DNA from 3 places in the Furfurilactobacillus curtus genome. Region 3 is predicted to be linked to each of the others. Evidence: predicted binding sites of a transcription regulator. Region 3 holds the regulator's gene; each other region holds the start of a gene.

Region 1 (6,769 bases), 1.1 Mb from region 3:
TTCGCTGCGTCCTTTGTTCAGTTAACGTCGTGGCTAAGATTTCTGGCAACGTATCCGTAATTCCACGCACCGTCCCAGCGACAATCATTTGCGTCCCTTGATTCTTGAGTTCGGTTAATTCAATAACTTTTCCCCGAGTAATCTGATTAGAAAAATGTTTCGGGATAATAATGGCCAAATCTACTTGATTATCCCGCATTTGTTGCCGAATTTTTGTCAAGCTATCCCGCGTTAACTGTGCCGATAGACGCTTAACTAGTTCATGGCCAACTCGCTGACCCAACGGCCCAGCGTCTTGATTCACAATTTGTGTGTTAATTTGCGCTGACTTTTTTGAGACTTGGCTAAATCCCCACACATAACAACCGACCATTGCCAACTGGTAAATGATCGCCATAATCACGGCGACCCAAACAAACCGATTTTGCAGCATCTTCTTTAGTAGCATTTGCCTAGTCTCCTTTTTCCAAAACAAAATGAACTACTACTATTTCATCAGCCTGTCCAATTGTAAACGTGGTTGAAACAGATCAGCACCTTTTGTACCAAATTTCTTAAATTAGCTCAAAAATACATCAACGCTTACGAAGCCTCACTCAGCTCAGTCAAGAACGCCAGCACAAAAAAAGCAACGCCATAACGACGTTGCGAAACTAACTGCTTCTTGATGTAAAAATGAGAGCCAATCAGAAAAGCGTTCATAACTGAACTTACTTTGCTTTTGGCGCTGCTTCGATCGTGTCCGTCTTGCCAGCAGCCCAACGTTGGATTGCGGCAATTTCTTTTTCGCGACGAATCCGCCGCTGACGCTTAGCAACGGGACGGGTACCGGCGAATGAATTTAATGGTTTCTTTTCTGCCATGGTCCTTCTCCTCTCAATACTGTGTTCATAACACGTAACACTATACCAGCTTTATCAGACGTGAGCAAGGTAAAAATCAGTGCAGCACAAGAATCACTCGCCAATAAATCAGTGTGCGAACAAGCCCAGGTAAGCCTGGTCAGCAATAATGACTGATTAATTCACACAAATCGTGACTTTCGCGGATGTTTCCCACAAATCATCCCACCTTTGAAATGGCCACACCAAGTTTCAGAATCACGCCAAAGTCAGGCATCCTTAATTCGTGCTACACTAATGGTATTAAAGGAAAAGGAGTGATCAGCGTGGATTATATTAACTTAGGCCGCAGTGATTTGCACGCATCGAACATCGGTCTTGGCATTATGCGTATGAATCAATTGTCCGTTTCACAAGCCGCCAAAGTGTTATCAACGGCTATTGAATTAGGCATTAATTTCTTCGATGGTGCCGATATTTACGGAGAAGGCAAGTCCGACACAATTTTTGGGCAGGCCTTAAAAGAGGTCGGCATTAACCGGGCTGATATTTATGTTCAAGGCAAAGTCGGCATTGTAGTTGATCCACAGCGCTCTCACGATGGCCTCGTATTTGGGGCCCGTTATGACTTTAGTCGGGATCATTTAGTCGACGCGGCTCATCAAGAACTAAATCGAATGGGGCTTGACTATTTTGATAGTTTATTACTCCATCGACCTGACCCGCTGATGGAACCAGACCAGGTTGCTTCTGCTTTAGATACCTTACAAACAGATGGAACTGCCCGTCATTTCGGTGTTTCTAATGAAAATTCGGCACAAATCGAACTACTTCAGCATACCGTTCATCAAAGGCTATTGGTTAACCAGCTACAATTTTCTTTGATGCACACAGGCATGATTGATGCTGGCATGCATGTTAATATGGCTGATGACCGGAGTATCAATCACGACAATGGCATTTTAGAATATACGCGACTCCACAACATAACAATTCAGGCTTGGTCACCTTATCAGTATGGTATGTTTGCTGGGGTATTTATTGATAACCCGAAATTTCCTGAATTAAATGCGATGATGCAAAAAGTTGCGGACCGATACCAAGTGACCAAAAACGCTATCGCAACCGCTTGGATTTTGCGGCACCCGGCCAATATCCAAGTCATCGTGGGTTCTATGAATCCCGATCGGCTCAAGGAAATTGTCGCTGCTGAGCAAGTTAAGCTCACGGCTCAAGAATGGTATGATCTTTATTTAGCTGCTGGTAACGATTTACCATAATGTTTCATTAAATCTACCAACTAATTATTTAACGCCCCAGCAAACGTTCAACTCTAAGTTTGCTGAGGCGTTGATTATTGATTTGGAAAGAAAAATTAGTTGGCTGCCGAGGTTGCTTCTGTCGAGGACTTTGTCGGTGAAGGTTCGATAACTTGATGCTTTAGTCCAATTCCGGTTATGCCGCTTAAGATTGAAAAGACCGGCGATAGCAAACTAAACAAGGTAAAAGGCAGAAAAGCCATCGTCGCTACCCCTAGGGTATTGGCCGCGAATACTCCGGCAACCCCCCACGGAATTAAGTAATTAATCACGGTACCCCCATCTTCAAGTGCTCGGCCTAGGGCCACCGGAGCTAAACCTGCATCCTCAAATGTCTTTTTAAAGGCTCTACCAGGTAAAATAACAGATAAAAATTGTTCCCCGATGAACAGGTTAACGCCAATCCCAGATAAGACAACTGCTGTAATTCGCTTACCATCCGTATTTAGATGCTTAGAAAATGGAATCATTACTGCATCAATCAAGCCAAACTCCATGAGCATCCCCCCTAACGACAAGGTCAGGACAATTAATGAGACAGTCCCCATCATGCTGGCGATCCCACCACGAGATAACAGTAAATCGACTTCCTTATTGCCAGTGTGCGACACGAAACCGGTCTCAATAATAGCTGCGATCTGTGTGAGTTTCGTCCCTGGATGTTCAATGAGCAACATTACTAGTGAAACGCCAATGTTTAAGAATAACGTTGGAATTGCTGGTACCCGACGCCAAGCACAGATAAACATACAAGCAATCGGGACAATGGCCCATGCAGAGATGGTAAAATGCGCACCTAAAACATTAATGACCCGATTGATACTGGCCAAACTCGTCCCTTTTTCACCACTGCCCATAATGCCAAAAACAATCAGTGAAATCACAAATGCTGGAATCGTGGACCACATTAAATTCATAATGTGTTTGAACAGATCCGCGTCCACCACCGCAGCGGTTAGATTAGTAGATTCAGATAATGGTGATGATTTATCACCAAAAACCGCTCCAGAAATGATGGCACCAGCGACCAAAGCCGGATTAACGTGCATCGTGACCCCCATACCGAAGAAAGCAATTCCCACTGTAGAAATGACAGTAAAGGCGCTCCCAACCGCACTCCCAACTAACGCACATACCACAAAAACCGAGGGTACAAACCATTGCACGCTGATCAGATGAAAGCCAAACACCATCAATGATGGAATGATTCCTGCTGCGATCCAGGTACTAATTAAGGCACCGACAAGAATAAAAATAAAAATCGGCACGATTCCAGTTTGAATACCATCTTTAATACCATCGTTAATATGTGACCAAGGCAGGCGATGGATTACCCCCCAAGCCATTAATAATCCCATCACCAGCATCACCGGAACTTGTGGTGATAAACCAAAGGCAATGACCCCAGTTCCCATAATAATTAACATGATGATTAAAACAATGAGTGCTTCGTTGCGACCTACTTTAAAGGCTGTTTGTTCTTTCATTTGATTAACCCCGCTTTTGACTAACTAGCTTCCAACCATTAATTTTGATTGTAAAGCGCTAATATCGCGGATTACCCCCACAATGCCCAACATTCATTTTGGCAGCCCCCTTTTCACAAAAAAATCGTCCCTGTTATGCAATTGCATAACAGGGACGATTTTTTAACCGTGGTACCACCCAGCTTAGGTTCTTTGATGGCGCCACCAAAAAGCCTCACTCTCACTGGGATAACGGTCCAGAGTTGCCCGTTCATTGTGGTTTTCAAGTATTTCGTAAACTAGCCCTGATCGGTTCGCAGCAACCACCGACTTCCTGACGCCCAGACGAGTCCCTACTTGGAATGAAAACAAATGATTAAATGTTGATTAGAAAGATACCAGCTTTTTAATTCCTTGTCAATGTTTTTTTATTAATCAGAGTGTGAGCCCGAGCAACAACGGACAAGCGCAATTGGGCGTATTTTGCCCGGTTGTGGTTGTTGGTTGGGCGCAGGACTCAGGTCTGGCGAGCACGTTTAAGAAAGAGTGTGAACCAGACCGTTTTGAGGCCGAGCAACAACGGACAAGGCTAATTGGGCGGGTTCCTGCAAAATTTATAACCAGACTCCGGCAGCAAACAACAACGTATAACCTAAAAAGAACAATGAAGTACTCTTGATGACACTCATATAGGTCTTGCGTTTATCTTGTACCGCAAAAAACGGTTGCATTCCCCGCCACATGACTGGTAATAAAAGCAAACTCAATAATGTTTCCCATGGTGCCAAGTGTCCGAAAAAGTTAACAAGTGGCCAAATGGACCCAAGGACCAACAACACTCGCATCAGACTAACCGCGTTACCACGACCAATAAAATAAGCTAGTGTGTGTCGATGATTTTTAATATCTTCATCTAAATCAGCGGTGTTATTGGCGAGCTGCACCAAAAAGAAAATTAGAGTCAGTGGTAGACATAAAGTAAATGTCGTCGCGATCACGCTGAAATTAAATGGACGCTGCCCGAAGATACTAACGTAGACACAGGTTAGTTGAATCAAATAAGAAATCGACAACGCCACTACCGCTTCACAGATTGGCATAGCATTTAAAGGCCACGGTCCGGCTGTATAAAAAATACCAATGGTGTAACCAATGAGCCCAAAAATCAGGACCGGCCAGCCAGTGCGCGTGACCAGAACTAATCCTGGAATCGCTGAGATTAAGTACAGGATGGTTCCTAACCACCAGACACCTTTCAATGGCAATTTAAGCCGGCCTAGCGGATTCGTATGTAACGCATATCCTTCTCGATCTGTAGCATGGACATAATCATAATAGTTATCCGAAACATTCACTGCCAAGTCAAAGATAAAGACATCAATCAGACACAACAAAACATTAATCCAATTGACGACCCCATAATGATATTGTGCAATCGCTGCTCCTAAGACAAACCAGACAATATTCAACGGCGCGGTATAAATTTCCGTCAATTCGACAAATACCGACCAAGTTAACCATTTTTTATTCATCAATTTACTCCTCAACCCTTGATGTATTAAGGCTACCACAACTAATCAAAAAAAATTAGTTAGTTTGTTCGCATTTTGTTTGACCTTTTTTGACCAAAGGTTTAAACTACAGTTACGTTGATTAGCAGAGCAAGCATTCAAGTGCTAACGCTGACTAACTCACAACGCAAATTACAAGGAGGCCTCAATCATGGCTTTAATTCCAACTGTTATTGAACAGTCCAGCCGCGGTGAACGCGCCTATGACATTTACTCCCGGTTGTTAAAGGACCGGATCATCATGGTTTCTGGGCCAATTGAAGACGACATGGCCAATGCCATTATCGCTCAGTTGTTGTTCCTAGATGCCCAAGACTCAGATAAAGATATTTACATGTACATTAACTCTCCTGGTGGTGTCATTACTTCTGGGATGGCGATCTATGACACAATGAACTTCGTTAAATCCGACGTTCAAACAATTGTCATGGGAATGGCCGCTTCAATGGCTTCCATTCTGGCCACCTCTGGGACTAAGGGCAAGCGATTCGCTCTGCCACACTCAGAGATCCTAATTCACCAACCTTCTGGTGGTGCACAAGGTCAACAGACTGAAATTGAAATCGTCGCAGAAGAAATTCTGAAGACGCGGAAGATGATTAACGAATTACTGGCTGAAAAGACGGGTCAGAACATCGAAACCATTAACCGTGATACAGAACGCGACAATTACATGACGGCTCAACAGGCTTTAGACTACGGCTTGATTGATCACATCATGACGAACTCCAGTGAAATGAAGTAATTCATTTAATAATTCAGAGCGAAACCTGCCGGGTGTTATCGAGCACTAGCTAAGCCTGAGCAGTTGGCGATCTTTGCCAATTGATCGGGCTAGGCTAGGCACAGGTAACGGGCTGGTGTAGCTCGCCACACGCACAAAACCCGTGTTTCCATTTTCAGGAAACACGGGTTTTGTGCTTTAGTCAGTGCTGTCAATCAGCGTTCCACAGCTAACTTCATTTCATTAAGGCTGCGATTAATAACTCGCACACTTCACTAAACGGTCGCTCGTTTTGGGTGTACACTCCGTTTAAAATATTATCGGCATGTATCTTGATCGTCGAAAACAACAAATTGCGCACCAATGAAATATCAACCGATCTAAAAGTCCCATTATGTAAATTAGCTGCGAGTAGCTGCTGAATTGGCGTTTGGCTCACCCACTCTTCAACTTGTGCAACTGTCTTTACATCAATCCACATTTCAGACTTTAGCTTTTCAATCACGGTCATGCTATCTGGGTGTTCTAACGCGAATTTAAATAAGTTCGTCAAATAATGCTGCAATAACGAAGCGATTGGTTGATTCAAAGCAACGTCATAATCAGCTTGATATAATGCTTTTATTTCTCGAAGAAATAATGCGGCTAATAATGCAGCTCGGTTATCAAAGTAGGTATAAATACTAGATTGAGGAATTCCCACGGCCTGCGCAATTGCGGTTGTGGAAACATCGCCAACATCTTTACTGAGGATTAATTGAGCCGTCGCATCCAAAATCGCCTCATACTTTTTCTGACTTTTCTTTTTCATGTTTTGAATATAATTAGGATTTATTTGAAAGTCAAT
Region 2 (6,769 bases), 130 kb from region 3:
TCGTCCAAAATCTGTAAGAACATGTGCATAACATCTGGGTGAGCTTTTTCGATTTCGTCCAAGAGAATTAGTGAGTAAGGGTGCCGGCGAACCTGTTCGGTCAACTGACCGGCTTCTTCGTAACCCACATAACCAGGAGCCGAACCAATTAGTTTAGAAACGCTGTACTGTTCCATGTATTCACTCATATCAAAGCGAATCATGGCATCCTTAGAACCAAATAGTTCTTTAGCAAGCTGCTTGGCCGTTTCAGTCTTACCAACCCCAGTCGGGCCGACGAAGAGGAATGAACCGATTGGCCGACCAGTTTGGTTCAACCCAATTCGGTTACGGCGAATCGCCCGAGCAACTTTATCAACGGCCTGATTTTGACCGATAACATGTGCTTCCAGACGTTTGTCAAGATCCTTTAGCTGGCTCTTTTCTTGCGTTTGTAGGTCACTAACGGGAATATCCGTTTTCTCTTCAATGATGCGCTCAATGTCTTTTTCAGTGATAGTTGCAGCATCATCGGATTGCGGATTCTCTTCAGCATCCTTTTTAGCTCGTTCGAGCTGATTGACTTGGTCGCGGTAATAAGCGGCTTTTTCGTAATCTTCTTTGTCCAATGCTGATTGTTTGTGAGCTTCTGCTGTATGAATCTTGTCTTCATAAGAAGTTGGGTCGACATTACGCAACGTCAGGTTCTTCTTAGAGCCGGCTTCGTCGACCAAATCGATCGCCTTATCCGGTAAGAAACGATCCTGAATGTAGCGAGCTGATAAACGTGCAGCGGCTTCAATGGCAGCGTCAGAGTAGTGAACGTGGTGATAGTCTTCGTAACGCTTCTGAATCCCTTTTAGAATGGAAATCGTGTCTTCAACAGATGGTTCTTCAACTTCGATTGGCTGGAATCGACGGGCCAATGCGGCATCTTTTTCAATGTCACGGTATTCTTTTTGGGTGGTCGCCCCAACCAATTGGAATTCACCACGTGCTAAGGCTGGCTTCAAGACGTTACCAGCATCCATACCGCCTTCAGCATTTCCGGCACCGACGACTTCATGGATTTCGTCGATAAAGAGGATAATATCATCGTTCTTTGAGACTTCGTCCATCAGTTGCTGCATCCGCTGTTCAAATTGACCACGAATCCCAGTTCCTTGAACAAGTGAAACAACATCTAGTCGGATAATTTGCTTGTTAAGTAGTTTTTCTGGCACCTTACCGTTGACGATGGCCTGCGCCAAACCTTCAACGACGGCCGTCTTACCAACACCGGCTTCCCCAATTAGAACGGGATTGTTTTTAGTCCGACGGTTTAAAATCTCAATAACGCGATCGATTTCGGCATCACGACCGATGACGGGATCGATTTTTCCTGCTTTGGCTTGATCAGTTAGGTTTAGACCATATTGATCGAGGAGCGGGTGCTTGCTGTTGCGGTTGTTACCGCCATTATTATTGCCACCGCGGCCAGCCTGAGTTGCTGGGCCTTGCTGGGCTTGTTGAAAGTTATTTGCATTAACGTTCCCATTTTGCATTGCCGCAAAGAGATCGTCTAGGTTACCAAAGCCAAATGGATCTTGAGCCATGTTTGAGCCTCCGTTTCTATTACCATTCATTAAATTATTGCCTGCTTGTTGGAGAAGTTGATAGCAATCTTGACACAAATTTACTTGGATTTGTTGTCCATTCATATTGACGCCTAAATGGATTGTTGCCTCATTCTTCTGGCAGTTTTGACAAAGCATGTCGTGATCACTCCTTCATCAGTATTCATCAAACGACCTGCTAATTGCCAGGCGTGATGGGAAAGGTGTTAATCAAATTTTGTTTGACCAACATTGACCTTTAGCTAGTATTATACACGCTAACTTTATGTGTGCAAGTCAATTGCCTCTTTTTTTAGCACTTTATTTGTGCGAGTGCTAATTCATGAATGGGTGTCGATTAGCAAAAACGTCATGCCTCAGAAAAGCTTGGGCATGACGGATTAACTGACTATTTATTTCATGAAGTGTTGTGACTTAACGTAATGATGACCAGCCGTGATATCGTATTGAACTAACTGATAGTCGTGAAGCAACTGCAGCTTTTTAGAAGAAAGCTGGTGAGCGTGGATGGGGTGACCAGTTGAATCTGTATACTCAGTGGCGGCGTTGAAATTGTTGACAGAACCTTCCTTAGAGCTTGTTGACATGGCGGGCAACTGTTCTAAAAGGTCTGTTTGCAACGCGTAATAGGGCGAAACTTTAGCATTTAGTTGTTTTAAAACTAAGGCCGGAAACGAGTAGGGAGCGACTATCGGTTGATTGACTTTTTGTTTAGCCCCGTGAGCGCGAGCATAGCGATTCGAGTACACAAAGTAGTCGGTTTCGTGCAGCGCTTGACCATCCTTTCGCATCGATAAGCCATCATAAATGCCAGGCAAATGGTCACCATACCAAACTAAAGTGATTGGTCGATCGATTTGATCAAGCTGTTTAATGAACTTTTTGACTTGTTGATCGCTAATTGAGATCCCCTTGGCATAGTTTTCAATCGATCGTTGGCTTGTTTCACTGGCGAAAGCTTGACCAGTCACTTTGAATTGATTGTGCGCGTAATAGTTATCAAAGGGCATGTGATTTTGCATCGTCACCAGATTAATGAACTGACCGTTGACATGGTGTTTCAATTGGCGAAGGGTATTTTGATAAGCGGTTTGATCGGACAGATAGGGATTCGTGCCCACGTGGTGTTGATTAGTGATGGGCGAGGAACTGCCTAAATAGTCAAATTGGTTAAACCCAAACTTTTTATAAACGGTGATGCGATCATATAAATTACCCGTGTAAGGGTGGATGCCCATGGAATAAGGGAAGAGATTATTAAACGCTGGGGTGTAGGCTGCGTTTGGTACGAGTTGCGTGTACGGCGTTGGTAGTGTTGGCGAAAAATTGGTAATGGACAGGCCCGTTAGCGTTTGATATTCCATATTGGCGGTTCCACCACCATATCCTGAGCTCATCATCAAGCCAGCGGTCGTGTCATGTTTAATCGAGGAAATGAACGGAAGCGGGTTATGATTGACTTTGAGCTGCGGTACCCGACGAGGGTCGGAAAAACTTTCGCTCAAATTGAAAATAACGGTTTGTTTGCTGATATCGGTCGTTCGCGTGCGATTTATCTGACGGGCTTGGTGTTGATAGCGGTGGACGAGGCGCGTCATGGTTTGCTTAGAATAGTCAGCCGGTTTAGCCATAATTTTAACGTCGATATTATTTAAAAATTGGATAACTGGGCCGTTGATCTGTGCCCTGATGGTTTGTGAATAGAACGATGGATCATCGCCCATGGTTTTGACAAATTGACCAGGAATGCTAGAGACATGATTGAACTGAATGGGACTTATTAGGATCATTACCCCCACTATTAGTCGACTGATCCGCGATGAAGTGGACAGTGATTGGGTCTGCACGTGGCGGGTTAACCACCAAATAAGGACAATAAGTGCGACCAGAGCGATCGCGGCGAAAATTATAATTTTCTGATCGACCATGGTCAGAATATCTTTATATCCGCTGACCATTAGTACTTCTGAGGGTAAAATTGGTTCAGCCCGCAGTTGGATTTTAATTAGTGTCGCCGTGATCACGAGACCCATTGCGCCAATCGTCAGTACTAATGCAGTCCAGTATTGGTTAAATAGGGCTCGAATGATCGAGTAGATCGTGTAAATAAAAAGTAAGTTAAGCCAAATTAGGGATTGGCGCAGAAAAAAGATGGCTGGCCAGGCTGGTGCCTGATCCGGAACGATCCAAGTGGTCACTGTCCAGTTAGGGTTCATGATGACGATGCTGAAATAACTACAGAAATATAGTGAAACAAAGACAACGATGGGCTGCCAATGACGTTTAGCGAATTGATAAGGATGCTTCGTGTTTTCCAAAAGTTCATTTAATCTGAGCATCATTAATTGACGAAATTGATGGGATCGCTGAACGAGCATTAAAATGCCAACTTCTAACCAGCTGATTACGGCAATGGCCAGCAATAGTAGGATGATCAAAAGCCCGGACCAGATGAGATCGTGGTGTGAAAAGGCTGGTAACTGTTGAAAGATTAATTGTTCGAAACGCTCAGTCACCACCGGACGCGTGGTCAATTCATAGCTGAACAATCCCAATGCCAGACTGAACAAAGGAGATACCGTGGTGGAGCGACTAAAGCGAGTTGCAAACTGAAATGATAGCCGGATTGCTAATGTAAATGTCGCAAGTGTCGCTAGAATGATCAAGGGATTTGTTGCCGTTAAAAAACGCTGAGCAGTTGAAAAATCCTGATGAACAAGTAAAGAGATACTACCCATAGCAACATTTAAGGCAATTTCACCGATTAGTGAAATGACTAACACTAGGGCGCTTTGTTTGAGAGAAGGTAACTTGGCTTCGCGCAAAAAGAGACCGACTGTAGTTAGCAGTAAGCCTGCTGCAAAACTATTTATATTGCTAAAGCTGAACAAATCTTGATTGAACAAACTGGGTAAGATGAGAATTAGCCAAAAAGCCGCAATTAAGGAGGTTCGTTTAGCTATTTTAAATAGGCGAACTAGCCACGTCTGTGACGCAAGAACGATCATCACACCAAGTAGTCCGGGATACAGGTGACGTAAAATGGGCAAACAAACGTCATAAATTAGATTGGCTGACCCTGAGTTGGTTGATCTAAAATAAGCAAAGAGTAATAAGACCCCGTTTAGCAAAGTTAATAACCAGATTTGCATGATGGTTAGCCGTGGTCGATTGTGACTAAAAAAATAGCCAGTGCTGATGAATAAGAGTGGTAAACCAATCAATGTCACGGATCGCAAACCCATGGCAGCTAACCAGTGAAAGGTGAGCTGATTAACCTCTGGGCCAAGAAATCGCCCATTATTACCGAAGATGACCCAGTTGGCTAAAATTAAAATTGTCGCTAGCAATATTGTCAACCCCGGCTGAAGCCCATTTATTGTCGCGGTGTTTGTCCGGCGTTTGAATTGATAATCTTGCAAAATAGACCCCCTACTTGTGAACAAAGGACACTTATATAGTTAACCAGTATAGACTATTTTTAGGCGTAGCAAAACTGACTTAATTATCGAAACAGTGGGAAGCCGGATGAAGCAATCGGCAGGCCATCTTGAGATGACTTAAGCCAAGTTGAGAACTAACGACGATTGTCTTAGTCACAGGTTTGTGAAATAATTTAATTCGTGCCTAAAGCCGATCGTGAATGAGGTTACTTTGGGTTGAATTATTTTAAGTCATGATCGACCATCAAAGGAGTTCGTCTAACATGGTTTTTACCTTTGCAAAAAAATCGCGAGCTAAGTTATATCTAGGTTATGTTGGCTGCTTTATCCTGTTTTGTTGTTTAACGTATGGGGTTAATTTAGCATTCGGCTACTCACTCATCTCGACGCATGACGTCCTTCATCAACATGTGCCGATTATGATCAGCTATCGAGAAATATTGCTCAACTGGTGCCAGCATTTAAGTGCTGGGCCAACTCAGTGGTCCTGGCATATTGGCTTGGGTGCTGACGTGTTTCAGACTTTTTCCTACTATATAATTGGCGATCCATTTGCCTATTTAATTTTGTTGTTTAATAAAGCTCACTTGTTGTTAGGCTTTCAAGCGATTGGTTTGGTTCGCGTTTTTTTTGCCGGGTTAAGCTTTACTTACTTTGCCAGCCACTTTGATTTAAAACGTTGGACAATTTGGCTTGGCGCCATGGTTTATCTGAGCAGTGGATTTGCCATTTATGCGAGTTTGTTTCAACCCTTTTTTATCAATGCGTTGATTTTATTGCCATTATTGATAACGAGCATTGAAGCAGTCCTACAAGGGCGAACTGCTTGGGGATTTGGCTTAGTCGTCTACTTTGCCGTAGTGGCCAATTTTTATCTGGCTTTCATGTTAGCCGTGGGCGGTATTGTTTATTTGAGCTTACGATGGGTCGAATTGCCCTCGCCATTCAGTCGTGTATGTTGGCTTAACTTTGGTCGGCTAGTGATTAGCGGTCTTTCAGGATTAGCGATGACGGCCTGGATCACGTTACCGGAAATCAAGGCACTGCAAAGCTCGCCACGTTTCGATGTTCCTTTTGCCAGTGGCATGCACTGGTATTCGCTACAGTATTATCTAAGTTTGCCGACCGCTTTACTAGGCAATGTTAATGTTGATCCATTTTGGCTCAACACTTTGTCAGTTAATGTACTCTTATTGGTTGTTATTTGGACATTGATTCGATACCGCAAATTTAAACTGGTGAGTCGTGTCTTTGTCCTTACCGGGCTGTTGAGCCTGTGGCCAGGGTTTGCCGCTATTTTAAACGGGTTAACCTCACCATCGAATCGGTGGCTCTTTTTAGTCAGTTTACCGGCCGCTCTGATGACTGCCAAATTTTTACAATCGGTTGATCAGATGACAATGACGGACTGGTTACCCATTTTTAAGTGGTCGGGGCTTGTTTTGGGTGGCATTGTCGTTGCGACACTGATTATGCAAGACCAGGCTGCAACAATTTTGCCGCAAATGGCTTTCTTGATCATTTATGCCGCCATTTTTGTTATGGGGACGATCCGACCAGCGCTCTTGCGGCCCCGCGTGCTTGGTAGTTTGGTGATGCTAAATATTTTTGTAGCCTTCAATTTTGAAAACGCCGCCTATGACATTCATCAATTTTTGCCACAAGGGCAAGCAGCGGCTTTAGTTAAGGCACCATATGGGAGCGCACCAGCAGCACTCACGAATCAACCGA
Region 3 (6,769 bases):
TCGAACGTCGGCAGGCAAAGGGTGATTTACGCTGGGCGCCAGATATTGCCACTGAGTTGAATACATTGACTGTCGGGGTCATCGCAACTGGACGAATTGGCCGAGCAGCCATTCAAATTTATCAAGGTTTCGGTGCTAAAGTTGTGGCTTATGACGTTTTCAAAAATCCTGAATTAGAAAAAACGGGCATGTACGTTGACACGTTAGATGAATTATATGCGCAGGCTGACGTTATTTCTTTGCATGCACCAGCCACGAAAGAAAACTACCACATGTTAAATGCAGCGGCCTTCAGTAAGATGAAGGATGGTGTGATCATCTTGAATCCAGCTCGAGGTGATCTGTTAGATACCGATGACTTAATTGCCGCTTTGGATTCTGGCAAAGTCGGTGGCGCAGCCTTGGATGTTTACGAGGGCGAAGTTGGCATCTTCAACGCCGATTTTGGTCAGTTTGATGCGATCCCAGACGACCGACTAAAGCGTTTGATGTCACGGGACAATGTCCTAGTGAGTCCACACATTGCGTTCTATACGAAGACAGCGGTTCGTAACATGGTCCAATTTGCTTTAAATAACAATCGTCAGTTAATCGAAACAGGAACGGCGGATAATGTCGTTTCATTTGACTAATCAGACTTCGGTAGTGCACTGACAAAATACGTTCGCCATCATTGAAGAGCGGCCAACCCAAAATCATGGTCGGGCGAAAGTCGGCCATTCATGATTTCCCGTTGTTACTCGGACTCAAAGCGAACTTGCTAACGTTTTGATCAGTTTGTAAAGAGCCAGTATCGATTATGTAAAACCCGTGCTTTCTTTATGAAGGCATGGGTTTTATCAGCTATACTGATTGAGACACATGGCGCTTTCCCCAGTAAAGGAGTTTTATCATGTCTTTCAGTCAGACCGCATATCAAGCTAATCGGTTACTTTGGCAATCTAGCATTCAACATCCATTCATTCAGCAACTGCGTGATGGTACCTTGCCTGAAGCAACCTTTCGTTATTACCTTATTCAAGATCATCACTATTTGCGTGACTTTGCACGCGTACATGATTTAACGGCGCAAGCGGCTGAAAACAAACAAGTTAAACAACTTTTAACAGATTTGGCAAACGGCCTGCGCGCTGGCGAAATCACAACCCAAACGACTTTTTTTAAACCATTAGCGATTACGCCAGCCGATGTGAGACAGACGCCGATGGCACCAACAACCTATGCTTATACGTCGCACATGTACCGGACGCTCTCACAAGCGGGGCCAGCCGCCGCCATCGCCGGTCTACTACCATGTGCTTGGCTGTATGCGGATATTGGTGCTGCCTTACAAGGGGTGAGCTCGCCGGTGCCTGTCTATCAGGCCTGGTTAGATAGTTATCAGGCAGCCGATTACACAGATGCTGTGGCGACTCAAATTGAATTAACCGACCAAGTTGCGGCAGCAACAGATCAGGCAGAACGCGCACAAATGATGGCCGCTTTTGCGCGGAGCACGTACTTTGAACTCAATTTTTGGCAAATGGCGCTTGACCAGCAACAATGGCAGCCATGATTATTTTTGTTACCATACTGGGCCTCGTATGACGAAGCTGTTTTGCTTGTGAAGATCAGCAAGGGCAAGGTTGAAACGAAGACAAAATTCATTGCCAAAGCTAAAAAGCCAAATCGCGGGACATGGGTTTTGACTCATGTCCTGCGTTTGCGCTCGCTTATGATCTTCTTCTGCGTGTGGCACTAGCATTTTGTTTATTTAGACCTTACCGAAGCCTTTGAATCCTTTATGATTGCAAATTTAGTCAGGGTTCGTATAATATAGTCAATATTAGTCAAAGACTGGGGTGAGCAATCATGGAAGGACCAACTAACATTTCGGATGTGATTGAGAAATATTTGAAGGGCATCTTGGCTGATGAAGAACAGGTGGAAATTCGCCGCTCTGACATTGCCGACCAATTTAATGTCGTTCCTTCGCAAATCAATTACGTGATCAAAACCCGCTTCACCATCCAGAATGGCTACATCGTAGAGAGTAAGCGAGGCGGCGGCGGCTATATCCGGATCGAAAAAGTTAATTTATTGGCAGATACGGATGTGCTTGACAGTCTGCTTAGCGATGTCGTGGGCGATGCCATTAATCAACATGACGCCTACGCGATTATTAATTCATTATTCAACGACGGTGTACTCAAGGAACGCGAGGCCAATATTATTTTAGCGGCAATTGATAAAGACACCTTGGCCGTGGCTGACCATGAGGTGGAAAATACGCTGCGTGCCCGCATCCTGATTGGTGTGCTGAATCGTTTACGGTTTGAAGACTGAGCGTTAATGAAAGGCAGGACAGCAAATGGATAATTTATTTACCCCGAGTGCCAAAGACGTACTTGTTTTGGCGCAAGAACAGGCAAAGTATTTTAAACACCAGGCGGTTGGCACTGAGCATTTGCTCCTTGCTTTAACCATCGAACAAAATGGGATCGCTAGTAAAGTTTTACAACAGTTCAATATTACTGAAGAGGACGTTCGTGAAGAAATCGAACGTTTCACCGGCTATGGTACGTTAACCAATGTTGACAAAGAAACCTATCTTCCTTATTCACCAAAGGCGAAGGAAATCCTCACGATTGCTGGTGATGAAGCAAAACGACTGGGTGCGACTAAGATTGGGACCGAGCACCTATTATTGGCACTACTTTCCGATGAAAGTATTTTATCTTCGCGTATCTTAGTCACACTAAATCTTGACTTAGCCCAAGCGCGCAAAGTGATTCTGCGAAAGCTAGGAATTACTGACTCACCACGACGCCGGCAACAAATGAACAAGGCTGCTAACAATAAGCAGCAAGCAGAAGGGACACCAACACTAGATTCGTTAGCACGTGATTTAACGGCTTTGGCTGCGGATAATCAGATGGATCCAGTTGTTGGTCGTAGTAAAGAAGTTAAACGGGTCATTCAAATTTTGAGCCGTCGAACCAAAAACAACCCCGTTTTAATTGGGGAGCCTGGGGTTGGGAAGACAGCGATTGCTGAAGGATTAGCGCAAAAGATTGTCGCTGGTGACGTACCAGAAGACTTAAGCGACAAACGTTTGATGATGCTCGACATGGGCTCATTGGTCGCCGGCACTAAGTATCGAGGCGAATTTGAAGATCGACTAAAGAAAGTTATTGAAGAAATTTACAATGACGGACATGTGATCTTATTCATTGATGAGTTACACACACTAATTGGGGCCGGCGGTGCTGAAGGTGCGATTGACGCTTCTAACATCTTGAAGCCCGCCTTGGCTCGTGGTGAGCTACAAACAATTGGCGCCACGACTTTAAGTGAATATCAAAAGTATATTGAATCTGATGCCGCGTTGGAACGTCGATTTGCGACGGTTCAAGTTGATGAACCGACAGAAGCTGAAGCGGTGGAAATCTTAACCGGGTTGAAACCACGTTATGAAGAACATCATCAAGTTGAGATTACTGATGATGCTGTCAATGCGGCAGTTAAACTATCAGCTCGGTATATTACGGAGCGTTTTCTGCCTGATAAAGCGATCGATTTGATGGACGAAGCGGGTGCCAAAGTACGCATTGACGCTGCTGGTCACAAGACGAAATTAGCTAAACAAGAAGATAAGTTAACCGACTTACAGCAACAAAAAGAAGCTGCGATTGAGAATCAGGATTTTGAAGGTGCTGCGGCGATTCGTGAAAAAGAGATGGCAATGCGAAAGCGTGTTGATAAGCTCTTGGATGAACAAGACAATGAAAAGCTCAGTGGTCAGCCACATTACGAGCTGCAAGTGACTGAAGAAGATGTCGCAGAAGTTGTTTCAGAATGGACTGGCGTACCGTTGACGCAACTTCGAAAAGATGAAGAGTCACGACTACTCAATCTAGAGAAAGTTTTGCATGAACGAGTCGTCGGTCAAGACGAAGCCATTTCTGCGGTTGCACGAGCGATTCGTCGTGCTCGATCTGGATTGAAAGATCCAAATCGTCCAATTGGATCGTTTATGTTTCTTGGACCTACCGGTGTCGGAAAAACTGAGCTGGCAAAAGCCTTGGCTGAGGCAATGTTTGGTTCAGAGGATAATATGATTCGGGTTGACATGTCAGAATATCAAGAGCGCTTTAGTTCTAGCCGGTTGATCGGGGCAGCCCCTGGGTATGTCGGTTACGACGAAGGGGGTCAATTAACTGAACAGGTTCGAAATAAACCTTATTCAGTGGTACTTTTGGATGAAGCCGAAAAAGCAGATACCGATGTTTTTAACTTGTTATTGCAAGTATTGGATGATGGGTTCTTAACGGATTCGAAGGGACGCAAGGTTGATTTTCGTAATACAATTTTGATCATGACCTCGAATTTGGGTGCGACTGCCGTTCGAGACGATAAAGAAGTCGGATTCGGCGCAACCAGTGCAACGGACAACTACCAAGCAATGTCCGATAAAATTCGTCAGGCATTGCGACTTACGTTCCGTCCAGAATTCTTAAATCGAATTGATGAAACGGTTATTTTCCACTCCTTGACCAAGCCAGAACTGCACGAAATCGTAAAGTTAATGGCGGGTATCGTCTTGAAGCGGGTGGCTGACCAAGGAATCAAGGTCAAAATTACACCAGCTGCGATTGATGTGGTGGCTGAAGCTGGGTTTGATCCAGAGTACGGTGCACGGCCAATTCGCCGGGCCTTACAGACCCAGGTTGAGGATCGCCTTAGCGAAGCACTGATCGCTGGTCAAATCAAGACGACCGACGCGGTGACTGTTGGCGCTAAATCTGGCAAGATAACGATTACAACAAAAACGGTTCCAGCTGCAAAGACAACCGTTAGTGCCAAGTCATAACCGAAGTAAAGGCTTAAGAATCTCGGACAAAACTAAAATCTAAATTTCATTTCTAATTCTAAATCGCCAAAATGCGGGACATAAGTCAAGTGACTCCGCCTAAAAGCGAACGGCAAACGATGAATAAAACCATCATCATTGGCGGTTCGCCCTTAGTGTTCGTCACTTACCGACTTATGCCCCGCGCTCTTTTTGAGTACAGCTCATTAGTCTGTTAGGTACATGAATGCAAATCGTTAAGATTTATCCAGAAAGTTAACCTTGTGAATTGCATTTTGGGCTGTTAACCGGCAAACTTGGAGTAAATAGTTATGCGAGTGAGGAAGGTACCTATGAGTCGAGAGGAGCAACTGGCCCACACGCGCCGAGGCATATTGGACGCGGCTCGGACCTTATTTTTGAACAAAGGATATGCAGAAACATCAACGCGTGATATTGCTAACGCAGTTGGGTTAACTCAACCAGCCCTTTATCATCATTTTGCAGATAAGGAACTTATCTTTATTGAAGTAATCAGCGAAGTTGGCCGTGAATTGGCAGGGCGGATGAATGCAATTATTGACGACGGCGATGGCGATGGTCTAACGGTATTGACTGATTTGTCTCAAGCTATGATTGCAATTCATCCCCGTGATGCCTTTAGCCTGATTCATGGTAGCTTCCAATATTTAAAGCCAGAAAATCAAGGGAAATTAGGACGAATCTTTAGTCAAGATTACGTGCAGCCACTGGTTCGTTTTTTTAGTTCAGATAAACTGACATTAAAGTCGGGACTAGATCCAATGACTGCGGCAAATTTTTATATGACGAGTTTGGCGCCGTTGTTTGCGGAATTTCATCAACTAGGTGGACCGGGCCTTAGCGACCGTGAACGCATTCAAGTGTTACTTAAATTGATTCTATTTGGTGTTGCTGATGAAACGAATGTATGATTTTGGTTGCTTAGCGGCGACAGTAAAAACCGTGCAGCGACGGATGCAAACTCATTGACAGAATCATCTTGACGGCGTATATTTATCAACGTATATCACTGTGAATAAAAATGGCCGAGGCGATCTATTGTCCGTTGAAGCCCTTATAGAAAAGCAAAAGTAGCGCTTACATTTTTTGTGAAATGAATTGCTTCTTTTGCCTTTTTTATGCTCAAAATTTGTGTTTCAAGTGTTTTGTAATCAACTTGTAATATATATGGCGAGCTTATTCACTGGAAGACTTATATCAAAGGAGTGAAGAACTTGGCAGGGCATTTAGTTAAATACGGTAAACACCGGACCCGTAGAAGTTACGCACGCATTAAAGAAGTTCTTGATCTGCCGAATTTGATTGAAATCCAAACGGATTCATACCAATGGTTCCTCGATGAAGGACTGCGTGACATGTTCGATGACATCATGCCAATTGATGATTTCCAAGGCAACTTGTCATTGGAATTTGTTGACTACCAGTTACTTGAACCAAAATACACGGTGGATGAAGCCCGCGAACACGATGCTAACTATTCGGCGCCACTGCACGTGACCTTGCGCTTAACCAACCACGAAACTGGCGAAATCAAGAGCCAGGACGTATTCTTTGGTGACTTCCCGTTAATGACGGATCAAGGAACGTTCATCATCAATGGTGCAGAGCGGGTTATCGTTTCCCAGCTGGTTCGTTCGCCAGGCGTTTACTACAATGAAGAGGAAGACAAAAACGGCCGTGAAATTTACGGTGCGACAGTCATCCCTAACCGTGGTGCATGGTTAGAATACGAAACCGATGCCAAGGAAATTTCTTATGTCCGCATTGATCGGACTCGGAAAATCCCCATGACGGAACTTGTCCGTGCGTTGGGCTACGGTTCTGACGATGAGATCATTGATATCTTAGGACAAAGCGATGCCTTAATGGCCACCTTAGAAAAGGATATTCACAAGA

The links. The regulator CtsR, encoded in region 3, represses protease genes until heat stress. The targets are predictions, from matches to a motif close to TTGGTCAAAAAAGGTCAAANA.
Region 1: clpP (ATP-dependent Clp endopeptidase proteolytic subunit ClpP) is a predicted target of CtsR. The motif match lies at 5,236-5,256, and genes of this name have one in related genera.
Region 2: ACYQ0Y_RS09740 (ATP-dependent Clp protease ATP-binding subunit) is a predicted target of CtsR. The motif match lies at 1,814-1,834, and genes of this name have one in related genera.

Annotation. Positions count from the first base shown of each region.
Region 1 covers NZ_BAAHXU010000001.1:850,793-857,561, forward strand. The annotation lists gene ACYQ0Y_RS04345 (YhgE/Pip domain-containing protein) at 1-448, opposite strand, end outside; gene ACYQ0Y_RS04350 (hypothetical protein) at 711-863, opposite strand; gene ACYQ0Y_RS04355 (aldo/keto reductase) at 1,169-2,122, shown strand; gene ACYQ0Y_RS04360 (Na+/H+ antiporter NhaC family protein) at 2,218-3,648, opposite strand; gene ACYQ0Y_RS04365 (prenyltransferase) at 4,242-5,159, opposite strand; gene clpP (ATP-dependent Clp endopeptidase proteolytic subunit ClpP) at 5,350-5,943, shown strand; gene ACYQ0Y_RS04375 (TetR/AcrR family transcriptional regulator) at 6,158-6,733, opposite strand.
Region 2 covers NZ_BAAHXU010000001.1:2,082,689-2,089,457, forward strand. The annotation lists gene ACYQ0Y_RS09740 (ATP-dependent Clp protease ATP-binding subunit) at 1-1,733, opposite strand, end outside; gene ACYQ0Y_RS09745 (LTA synthase family protein) at 1,988-5,017, opposite strand; gene ACYQ0Y_RS09750 (YfhO family protein) at 5,302-6,769, shown strand, end outside.
Region 3 covers NZ_BAAHXU010000001.1:1,948,819-1,955,587, forward strand. The annotation lists gene ACYQ0Y_RS09115 (D-2-hydroxyacid dehydrogenase) at 1-632, shown strand, start outside; gene tenA (thiaminase II) at 893-1,555, shown strand; gene ACYQ0Y_RS09125 (CtsR family transcriptional regulator) at 1,852-2,325, shown strand; gene ACYQ0Y_RS09130 (ATP-dependent Clp protease ATP-binding subunit) at 2,351-4,852, shown strand; gene ACYQ0Y_RS09135 (TetR/AcrR family transcriptional regulator) at 5,185-5,784, shown strand; gene rpoB (DNA-directed RNA polymerase subunit beta) at 6,088-6,769, shown strand, end outside.